Regions from separate parts of the Methylophaga sp. UBA2012 genome, predicted to be linked through region 1. Evidence: riboswitches for the same ligand, from Rfam matches in the RefSeq annotation. Region 1 holds a riboswitch; each other region holds the start of a gene.
What was found. A riboswitch is a leader RNA that binds a small molecule or an ion and turns the genes downstream of it on or off. The one in region 1 is predicted to bind cyclic di-GMP.

Region 1 (3,966 bases):
CGGGTGCGACTGAGTCGAACAATCAGGCGATTGCCAGTGTGATATTTGGCAATACTACTGAACGTCGTGACATTCTTATCAGTGAAATTGAACACAAATGTATTAAAAATGCCGCCTATTTTTATGCCGCAAAACTAGGTTACAAAGTCAAAGAAATTCCAGTCGATAATACCGGGCTGATTAATGTAGACGCTTATCAATCATTATTGTCTGATCAGACATTGCTGGTCTGCATTATGGCGGTCAATAATGAGATTGGCACCATTCAGGATGTCAAAACCTTTGCTGAAATGGCACATGCGGCAGGTGCGCTGTTTCATTGTGATGCGGCTCAAGCACCGGAAGCGATGGATATTGACGTGAAAGACTGGAATGTCGATATGCTGAGTTTGTCTGCACATAAAGTGTATGGCCCAAAAGGTATTGGCGCGATATTTATCAAAAATGATCTGCAGGCCGAGTTACCACCATTTATTCAGGGAGGAGGGCAACAGTTTGGTATGCGTTCAGGCACCCTGGCCACGCCTCTCTGTGTTGGTTTTGCTGAAGCGATGCGTATCACAAAACAAGAAGCAAAAACTCACCGTGAACAATTAACGCATTTGAAACGTTTGTTTCTACAGCAACTGCAAGCGACGCATATTCCATTTAAATTAAATGGCACACAAAGTCATTGTCATCCCGGCAATATCAATGTGCAATTCATCGGTTGTGATGCGAATAAGCTATTAGAAAAACTCCAGCCGAATGTCTGTGCTTCTACAGGCTCTGCCTGTAACAGCGAAATGGTCTTGCTTTCACATGTATTAAAAGCGATTGGGTTGACGGATGAAGAAGCAGGATCATCCTTACGCATCAGTCTGGGACGTTTTTCAGATGAACAACAAATAAGCCAGGCCATCGACTATATAAAAGCGAGTATTCAAAACAAAGTGTGACTTTTTGAAGTGATAACCGATCCTTAACTTCCTCTGGCGTAGTCTAAAAATCCCAACCAATACAAGAGGGATTAATGATGAAAACAGCACTTTTTTCAGTATTAGCCGCGATGGCAATGAGCACAGTGACATTCGCTGAACCAGCATCAACTGACGATATGGCTAAACATGATAAAAAAGGATATTTCGCTCATATCGACACCAATGGTGATGGTGTGATTACAAAAGAGGAAGCGACAGCAGCAGCATTAAAACGATTTGAAAAGATGGATGCTAATGGCGATGGTCAGGTGACTAAGGAAGAAGCCAAAGCCGCCCATAAAAAACATAAGGGCGATAAACGCCCATCCTGCAAAGATAAGAAAGAAAGTTAATTTCTCTTATCACATCATATTTAGAAGGGAGTCAGTGACTCCCTTTTTTTATTGCTTATTTATTTTTCTCACAAAATCATACTTTTGGCTGATAGTCGCTACAACCCCATTTCATTATGATCGGCGTGTTATTTAATCGGCCAAACTTGGTGTGAATCAGGGACGGAAAGCCACAGGCCTTGTTGTTTAACAAGGTGGCTGGGTTGCACAAACGCAAGGAATCCGAGTGATGATAAATAAACAACGACAGTTTCTGTCGCTCTCTACTACGTTGCTGTGCAGCTCATTTTTACTGGCACCGTCAGTTGTGCATGCTGTCACAGGACTCCATGGTACAAACACATCCCCCATCACCGTCAGCGATGGTTATATCGGCTTAGATGGATATAAAAACGCGAGTAAAATAACTATTACAGCAGGTGGCAATCTATTTAAATCGGGTGGTGGTAATAGTTTTGTCAATATGACTTCTGGCACTGTAATTAATAATGGCTTAATCGATAACCGGGGTTGGATAAGCAATGAGCACTTAATCGAGAATAATGCCACCTTTGATAGTTATAGAGGCGAGATTCAGAATAAAGCGGCTATCCAAAATGGCAGTAACTCGGTCTTTAAGTCTCATTACCTTGAGAATTCTAGTGGCGGTTATATCTCTACCAATGGTAGATGGGAAATGACCGGTGAGCATCGTAACAGTGGCAATATATTCATTGACCAAGATGGGGTGGTAACAAATAACGGTACATCGCTGCCTACGATGAAAAATTACGGAAAGATTACAAACGCTGGTCTATACGAAAATACGGGATTGTTTTTTAATAACAGTTATGGCCAAGTTGAAAACAGAGCCTCAGGCATATTTCAGAATAATAGATTTCTTCATAATAGAATCGGTTCATCTTTTAAAAATGAAGGTGTTTTTCAAAATGACTCTAGCGTAGAAAATGAGGGTATATTCCTTAACTCAGGTCAACTAAACAATAACACCAGTCATTCATTCACCACATTTTATAAATTTACGAATACAGGTTTAATTACAAATGATGGCAATTTCGTAAATAGAGCTGGCTATACTTACCTTGGTAACGAGTATAAAAAGGGTAAGCTAGAGAATACTGGCACAATCAACAACAATGCCACGATGTCTAATGAGAAGGATGCCACGTTCAATAACAACGGAGTAGTTAATAATAACAGTGGTGCTCAATTTACTAACGCTTCTGCCTTCAATAATCAAGCAAATGGTATCGTAAATAATCACGCAACTTTCAACAATCAGCAAACTGGCAGATTCAACAACGCTAATATGGCCAGTTTTGTTAACCATACAACAGCAAGTTTGAATAACAATGGCATACTCAGCAATCAGGCCGGTGGCACCTTAACCAATCACGGCATTATCAGAAATAACGAAACCGGCACACTCAACAATGCGGGTAGCTTGATTAACTCAGATAGTGGTCAATTTGCTAATGCTGGCACTTTAAATAACAACGAAAACGGGCAATTTCTCAACAGCGGTGTATTTGCCAATGGCGGTGTGCTGAACAATAAGGGCACATTTACCTCCACTTTATATTCCACTATGGCAAATTATGGCGATATCAATAATCACGGCCAATTTATTGATCAGGGTAAATTTGTTAACAGCGCCACAGTAAATAATTACAGCCAGTTTTTGATTGATGACTATGCAGAGTTTACTAACGTTAATACCCTCATCAATAAATCTGATGGCACCCTTAACCTGAAGGGCAAATTACTCAATCAGAAAAATTCACCCTCGAACATCACCAATGAAGGTGAGTTTAATATGAGCTATTACAGTCAGCTTGATAATGAAACCTTACTCACCAACAGTGCTTCGGGCACTTTAACGAACGATGGCACGCTGAATAACTCAGGTACCTTAGCGAATAATGGCGCCTTGATTAATAACCGGCAAATAAATAATACCGGTGCGTTTTCAACCAGTGGCCAGTTAACTAACTATAATTACATCAGTAATACTGGTTCGGCTGAGATGACACTGTCCAGTACGGGCACGATGACAAATCGGGGAATGCTGTCAAATGAGGCTCGGCTGATAAATTATGGTGTTATCAATAATGCGGTTAACGGCACAATCAATAACACGGAAGAGTTTTTAAACAATGGCACCTTGAATAGTGAAGGGGCAATTAACTCTGTCGGCCTTCAAAATACGGGGACTATTGCCAATGCCGGCACGCTGACAAGTTATTGGCTGCTGGATAATGAAAACACCATTACCAATACTGGCGTGATAAATAATAATGACAGCAGTACGCTGAATAACTCCGCTACCATCACAAACAAAGCTGGAGGCAATATTGTTAATACTGGCGTGTTTGTAAATAGCGGCACCGTTGAGAATGCTGGCACACTGACTAATGCCTCTGTCTTAAAAAATAAAGTCGGTGCAACACTCAATAATATCGGCGTGCTCAATAATAACGATGAGTTCAACGTAGAGGGTTTACTGAGCAATAGCGGTCAGCTGACTAACTCAGCCTCAGGTGATCTCAATGTGGCTTCATCCGGCCAAATCAATAATAGCGGTCGATTCATTAGCGATAATAGACTCACCAATGCAGGTCGCATAACGAATAACGCGGGTGCGCTTTTTAATA
Region 2 (3,966 bases), on a different contig from region 1:
GGACGCTCTATCCTGCTGAGCTACGGGGACATTGGTCAGGCATTATAACAGCGATAAGCATTAAGCTCGAAGACTGAATATTGTTTGTTGATTAATCGTCATAGGATCGGCGGTTAAACGGTAACGATACAAACAAAAAAGCCGTCACTCTATGACGGCTTTAAACGTTTGAAATACTGAAATTAACTAGACAGCAAGTTTTACTTTGCGACGTAAGCCCATAAAACCAAGTAGCGCAGGAGCAAATAGCAAGGCTGCTGGAGGAAGTGGAACAGCTGAAACCTCGAAAGAAGTAAAGTGAACTACACCCGGAAAGCTTGAAATGTTGAGATTTACTGATTGTCGCACGTCATCCGAAGGGTCCCAAGTTATATAAGCTAACTGCTCACTTCCAACCCAACTTATACCATTAGCCAACCATTTTTGCGTACCAATATTAATATCCCCCGTATCAAACAGGTCTGATAAAGTATAGAAAGTAATGGTACCGTCATCATTCGGAGTCTCCGCATTAAAAACAGAAAATTCACCAAAAGATAACTTCCCGTCCTCATTCAGATCTTCGCCAACAAAACTCCCTTTAAACTTAATAACTTCAGGACTCCCCGTGGGGGCCCATCCGGCAATAAAATTAGCTTTAACAACAGTTGCAGCCCAAGAGTTGTGGGATAGTGTCAATAAAACGAGGCTTAATAGCATCCACAATTTTTTTTTCATAAGAAATTTCCATCTAATGCAGCCCAGCCCTGATGCCACTAATGCACAGCTGTAGGTTTTCCGTCCCTGACTCACATCAGGTTTGGCGATAATATGTTGAACAAAATTAATAAATTAAAGTTAACTTGCTATGGCGAGTAACAGATGAACACTTATATTCTGTTGTTAACAGGTTACTTAAATTGAATTAGAAAAAAAATCATCCTTAAGTATGATTTTTTTAAAAAATTGACTTTAAATTCATAGTAAAAATTGAGTCAAAAAAATGTTCAAAGAGAATATTAACTCACGTCAACATATCTCTAATTAAGTTCAGATTAAGAAGACTATATGGAGTTAGGCAATATATGTTCGATAACCAGCTTGTCATGGTGAGACAATCAGTGACAAAAAAAGCCGTTACATTTTGTAACGGCTTTTTTTTATGAAACGCCAGTATCTATTGATTGATTATGCAGCTTGTTTGGCTTTACGGCGAAGTCCCATAAAACCAAGCAAAGCCGGAGCAAACATAAATGCAGCCGCTGGAATAGGCACTTCCGACACAGGCGCGATGCCTGCGGCACCTACGGTAAAGCCATGCCAGCCTTCACTTGTATGAGTAAAACTGAACGAGTCAAATAACCCTTCAAGAATAATCACTCCATGTAGCTCGGCAAAATTAGAGGTAGTAAATCCAGTACCGTCAGAATACAGGGTGGGTGATCCCGAACCGTACTTCCCTAAACCAGTACTATCAAATTTAATTTTTGTATCACCAAAATCAACATTATTTGCGTTCCAGCTGACAAGGGCAATGTAAGGATTCAGCACTGTTTCTGAAAATTTTATTTCTACTGTACCACCGGTACTCAAACCGATAATTTCACGTGATGATGGAAGATTGCTAACCGTCCCCTTGGTGTAGGCATTACCCCACCAATTATCTGTCGCTCCCGATTCTATGAAATAAGCATCAGAACTTGAGCTAAAACCAACACTGACATTGTCACTACCAAACGCCATGGTTCCAGATGCAGTTTTTTGACTTGTTTTTGTCCAGTCTGTCCAGCCAATATTTGCAGCATGAGCCGATATCGTTAACATCGATGCTGACAGAGCAAGGGTTGTTGCAAAAAATTTTTTATACATGTCCCATATCCCAATAATTTTGCAACCCAGCCCTGTCAAGACTTCAATATACAGCTGTAGGCTTTCCGTCCCTGACTCACATCAGGTTTGGCGTTAATGTGTTGAACACGATGAAATAATAATATAACTATTTAATTTCGCAACAGGTAACCACCAACAATCAGTTGCGCACTATTAACTTGCCTTAATTAATTAAAAATTACATTGTACTTTGGTACTAATTTATTAAAAAAAAGACATTCCATTCTTCCTCAACACAATGTTTATAGAGGAAAATTCGATACGTTTTCAGCATAAGTGAAAAATAACTTAATCCTCACTCGGCAGAACACAATTTACCCATATCCACCCACCGTGTTTGAAATGCAAAAGTCAGTGCCCCCCATTAAGATCATTAACTTACCAGTAACGTGATAGACATCATGCTTTCGTATAAAAGCAGTTAACTTTTACTTTTCACTGCCGATATAAGATGCATACAATTAAATTGCACACTATTTGCAAAGAGGCGAAAAAAAGACATGTTTGGTAAAACAAAGCAGTTAATCACCGAGAATGCGTTATTAAAAAACGAACTCACTCCCTTGCAGGAGATTTTCAGCGCCATGCAGTCATCACTGGCCATTATTGAGTTCACACCTGAAGGTATCATCACCGCAGTAAACGACAATTTTTCTCGGGTAACAGGTTATTCCTCTTCTGAACTGATAGGACAGCATCATCAACTGTTATGCGATAAATCCGAAGTTGAATCTTCCCGATATAAAGATTTTTGGAAGCATCTAAAGAACGGTGAGTATTTTTCAGGGGAAGTATTACGCAAGCATAAAAACGGCCATGATATATGGCTGGAAGCCAATTATTTCCCAATAAAAAATGGTGAAGGCCGTGTCGTTAAAATTTTTAAGATTGCTAACGATGTGACCGAACGTGTAGAACATTCTCGTAGTAATGATAGTTTGCTATCTGCAATCGATCGTTCAATGGCTATCATAGAGTTTGATATGGGAGGTCGTGTCACCAATGCCAATCAAAATTTTCTGAGCCTTATGGGATATAAGCTTGATGAAGTGAAAGGACAGCACCATAGAATTTTTTGTGACTCAGACTATGTAAAAAGTCCTGAATATGCCAAGTTCTGGGAACAATTGAATGAGGGACGTTTTATTGCAGACAATTTTAAACGGATAAATAAATATCAATCTGCTGTTTGGTTGGAAGCCACCTATAACCCTATATTCGATAGTAATGGCAAGCCCTATCGAGTCATTAAATTTGCCACTGACATTACTGAAAAAGTTCGCCGTTCCGAGGAAGAAAAAGCGGCCGCTAACACAGCCTATACAATATCACTGGAGACAGAAAAGTTATCCTCGACAGGTGAAGATATTATTTTTAAAACCATTGATAAACTTGAAGAATTGAAACAACAATTCAGTCATTCATCAACCGAGTTGGAACAGCTAGGTGTAGAAACCGCACAAATATCATTTATCGTTAAAACGATCAGCGATATCACTGAACAAACAAACTTACTCGCCTTAAATGCCGCAATAGAAGCTGCAAGAGCGGGTGATAGTGGGCGTGGTTTTGCTGTTGTGGCTGATGAAGTTCGCTCACTGGCGACACGGACCTCACAATCAACGGCCGAAATAGCGAGCATGATTAATAAAATCCAGTCTAAAAGTGATTCCGTCATAAAAAGTATGTCCGGAAGCATGTCGGGTGTCGAATCAGGCGTTGAGTTTGCTAATACCGCAGGGAATACCATCAGCCAAATCAGAAGCGGTGCAAAAAAAGTCGTGGAAGTGGTAGAAAATTTATCGAATCTTCACTAACACTATTAGTGATAAACCATCGAGCCGCACACAGGTGTGTGGCTCGATAATATTTATTGTGCCCTTGTCACAGGGTTTACCATGGAATAATGGTTAAACCAACAATAACAAATACTAGGGAAGCAGCCCATCTAGCCACATTCAAAGGGATCACTTTCAACATGGCTTCTCCTGCGTATACTACTGGAACATTGGCTAATAACATGCCAATTGTCGTGCCCAGTGTCACCATAAAAATATTTTGGTAGGTTGCAGCAAGCGCAATCGTAGCGACTTGCGT
Region 3 (3,966 bases), on a different contig from region 1:
GGGGCGGTTTACCACCATGGATTGATGTGATTGGCTATACGCGTAGAGTGGACTGGGCTGATTTATTAGAACGTATCAAAGCGGTACAAAATAGTTCTGGACCCATTATTGAGTAAGGAGAGGTTTATGCATTTAATGAAGTGGTTAACGGGCACGGTGTCGGGATTAATGTTGGTTTCATGTGTCACCATTAATATCTATTTTCCAGCGGCAGCGGCTGAAAAAGCAGCAGACAGAATTATTGAAGATGTGTGGGGCCCAGAAACACAACCTGCAGATACGGCTGAACCTGACAAGCAGGATAAACAATCGTCAACATCAGACTCCAGGCTGCCACTGGCTATGTCTGTGTTGAACTGGATGGTACCGCAGGCTGAAGCGGCAGGTGCGGATATTAATATCAATTCACCCGCTATCAATGCATTACAGTCGAATATGAAAACACGCCATGAAAGCCTGAAGCCTTTCTATAATAGTGGTGCGATAGGGTTAACTGATGATGGCTTTATTACTCTACGTGATGCCAAGTCTGTACCGTTAAAAGACCGTAACCAGTTAAATAGTCTGATTGCCGCCGAAAATAATGATCGTAAAGCGCTCTATGCTGAAATCGCCAGAGCAAACGGGCATCCGGAATGGCAGGATGATATCCAACAAACCTTTGCACAACGTTGGATTAGTAATGCTGCTAATGGCTGGTGGTATCAGCAAGGTGGTAGCTGGAAACAAAAATAAATATAGCAGATTGATTATAATAATGACGTCCAGTGGCGTGAAAGCGTCACTGGATTTTTTATTTTTCAGAGATAAGAGATAAAAGATGGCAAGACGTAGCCGCAGACAAAGAATACCGCAAGAACCCGTTACAGCAGAGATTGAGTCGTTATCACACGATGGTAGAGGCATCGCTCGAATTGAAGGTAAAACCGTTTTTGTGGATGGCGCCTTAGCCGGAGAAAAAGTGAACTTTCAATATAGTCGGGTTCATAAAAAATATGATGAGGCTCGTACGGTAGAGGTGCTGTCTGCAGCTGATGATCGGGTAGCAGCGAAATGTCAGCATTTTAGTATTTGTGGTGGCTGCAGTTTGATGCATATGTCACCTGAAGCGCAGTTGGCTCATAAACAAGCCACATTGGCTGAACACTTCACTCACTTTGGTAACTTAAGCCCTGAACAATGGTTAGAACCTTTAACAGGTCCATTATGGGGATATCGTCGTAAAGCACGTTTAGGCGTGAAGTATGTTGCGAAAAAAGAACAGGTTCTGGTCGGTTTCAGAGAAAAGTCTTCACCCTATATTGCCATGCTAGAGCAATGTGAGGTCTTAGATCCACGCGTGGGTCATCGTTTAACGGATTTAGCTTCATTAATTGCTGGGCTTGAAGCCTATAACCGCATTGCTCAGATTGAAGTGGCGATGGATGATGAGCATGTGGCGTTAGTTTTTCGTAATCTTGATGCATTATCTGAGACGGATAAACAGGCACTGATTAGCTTTGGTCAAAGCAATAATTTATGGATCTATCAGCAACCGGGGGGGCCGGATACCGTGTCCTTATTATGGCCTGAATCAGCTCAGCTCAGTTACGCGCCGGAAGCAGGGTTGAACTTACAGTTTGATCCGAGCGACTTCACTCAGGTGAATGCCGGTATTAATGAAAAAATGATCCAGCGAGCCATGAACTTACTGGATGTACAAGCTGATGATCGTATTCTAGATCTATTCTGTGGTTTAGGTAACTTCACCTTACCTTTAGCCAGACGTGTTAATGAAGTGGTTGGCGTCGAAGGTGATGCGGCTCTGGTGCAACACGCTAAAAATAATGCACAACTTAATGGCTTAAAGAATGCTGAGTTTGAACTGGCTGATCTGACACAAACTGAGCTCAAAGATTATCCTTGGGCTGAAAAAGGCTTTAATAAAATTCTGCTCGATCCGCCCAGAAGTGGGGCGTTTGAAGTTTTACATCAACTTGCTGCATTAGGGGCTGAGCGTTTGGTGTATGTGTCTTGTAATCCGACGACATTGGCACGTGATGCTGGTGAGCTAGTGAATCAGCATGGCTATATTATGGAATCAGCAGGCATTATGGATATGTTTCCTCATACAACACATGTCGAGTCTATTGCTGTATTTGTAAAGAAACGTTAAAAAAGATTAAAAACTGTACCAAAGTACAATTGTTGCTACATAGACATCCTCATATTATGCAATTGCCTAGGAATAATTCCTGAGGCTTATTTATCAAATGGCAATAATGTTATTGGATAAAGGAAACTGTAGGAGGCTGATTTATTTTGCTTTTTAGTACCAAAGTACAATTGTTCAGCTAATGACGAATCACTAATATGTACTCTGCAGGTAGTGATTGCATATCGAATAGTTAAGCCAACCTTGGTGTGAGCCATGTGACGGAAAGCCACGGATCTTTTTTAAAGATGGCCGGGTTGCATAGTAAATAAGGATAATTCTATGAAATTTTACAAATCAGCTATGTTAGTAGCTGCTATGTTGCTAGGTTTTTCAAGTGTTGCTTCAGCAACATTTTATCATGGTGGTCATCATCATGGTGGTTGTGGCGATGATGGTTCAACATGCGACAACCCTCAAGCTTATTCAACGACATTAAACGCTAAAGTAACTAATGAAGATCATGATTACTGGGGAACTTTATGGGACTCTTCAGAGGCGTATATGAGCTTTGAAGCCATTAATGAGCCGACTTTAGAAATTACTTCGGCTACTTTATCGGTTAAATCGAATGCTAACGGTTCATGGTTCTCTGATGGTTTATGGACACTGGATAATCATTTTCCATATCTGACATACATTGGTAAGTTAGATGGCGGTGTTGATGTGTTTGAACTAAGTTCAAACTTATTTGACGAAGTGCTTGCTGGTATCACCTTCAAAGCTATTTTTGATAAAATAAAAGAAGATGTTTTTTGGGCTGAATTAACAGTCAATGGCGAATATTGCCCACCTGTTAGCGAAGTGCCAGTACCTGCTGCATTATGGTTATTTGGTTCTGGTCTTATGGGCTTTACAGCGATGCGCAGACGTAAAAAAACTGCCTAAGCTAAGACAGAATACCGTATGATAAAAGCCGCGATTCCATCGCGGCTTTTTTTATGGCTGAACAACTCAAAAATAAACTCAATGCTGCTGCAGTTCATGAGCTAGGCTCACTGATTCATTCAGTGTGGCCAGACTTTGCTATGACTGATTTTATTGAGACAGCATCACTTAAACTGGATGAGTTAGAGCTCAAAGCACGTGCAGACTACCTTGCTAGGAGTTTGCATGTCTACCTGCCTGATGATTATGTTGATGCGATTGCTATTCTGTTACAGGCGGCTGAATACCTAAGAGAAGAACAGTTTTCTGGTTGGGCACATTATTTAGCCTGGCCATTAATTGACTATGTTGCTTTATATGGCATCGACCACCTCGATGTTTCTTTTGCTGCATTAGAAAAATTAACTCCATTATTTACCGGCGAATTTGCCATTCGGTTTTTTCTGTTGGCGCATTTTGAAGAAACCTATGCACAGATGTTGAAGTGGGCTGAGCATGAGAATGAACATATCAGGCGATTAGCCTCTGAAGGCATTCGGCCACGTTTACCCTGGGCACCACAATTAACTGATTTACGTGATGATTCAACACCTATATGGCCGATTCTTGAGAAGTTAAAAGAGGATCCCAGTCTTTATGTCAGGCGTTCCGTTGCTAATAACATCAATGACATTAGTAAGGATCATCCACAAACGGTGATTGATATTTGTTCAAAATGGGACAAAGCAGCGTCGCAGAACACAAACTGGGTGATTCGCCATGGTTTACGGAGTTTGGTTAAACAGGGACATGCTGATGTTTATCCGCTGTTAGGTTTTAGTCAGTCGGTGGATATTGAACAGCCATTACTTTGCCTTTCCCATAGCCGATTATTATTGGGGCAG

Region 2: another riboswitch for cyclic di-GMP. It lies ahead of B2248_RS03620 (hypothetical protein); the one in region 1 lies ahead of B2248_RS07470 (beta strand repeat-containing protein).
Region 3: another riboswitch for cyclic di-GMP. It lies ahead of B2248_RS10175 (VPLPA-CTERM sorting domain-containing protein); the one in region 1 lies ahead of B2248_RS07470 (beta strand repeat-containing protein).

Annotation. Positions count from the first base shown of each region.
Region 1 is NZ_DDCG01000009.1:110,620-114,585, forward strand. Features, by position in the region: gene B2248_RS07460 (cysteine desulfurase family protein) at 1-938, shown strand, start outside; gene B2248_RS07465 (hypothetical protein) at 1,016-1,312, shown strand; cyclic di-GMP riboswitch class I at 1,442-1,523, shown strand; gene B2248_RS07470 (beta strand repeat-containing protein) at 1,542-3,966, shown strand, end outside.
Region 2 is NZ_DDCG01000003.1:87,910-91,875, forward strand. Features, by position in the region: tRNA gene B2248_RS03610 (tRNA-Arg) at 1-30, opposite strand, end outside; gene B2248_RS03615 (hypothetical protein) at 187-717, opposite strand; cyclic di-GMP riboswitch class I at 732-814, opposite strand; gene B2248_RS03620 (hypothetical protein) at 1,168-1,848, opposite strand; cyclic di-GMP riboswitch class I at 1,866-1,950, opposite strand; gene B2248_RS03625 (methyl-accepting chemotaxis protein) at 2,370-3,686, shown strand; gene B2248_RS03630 (TMEM165/GDT1 family protein) at 3,763-3,966, opposite strand, start outside.
Region 3 is NZ_DDCG01000013.1:124,953-128,918, reverse strand. Features, by position in the region: gene B2248_RS10190 (hypothetical protein) at 1-116, shown strand, start outside; gene B2248_RS10185 (YdbL family protein) at 127-735, shown strand; gene rlmD (23S rRNA (uracil(1939)-C(5))-methyltransferase RlmD) at 821-2,155, shown strand; cyclic di-GMP riboswitch class I at 2,382-2,459, shown strand; gene B2248_RS10175 (VPLPA-CTERM sorting domain-containing protein) at 2,477-3,082, shown strand; gene B2248_RS10170 (DNA alkylation repair protein) at 3,136-3,966, shown strand, end outside.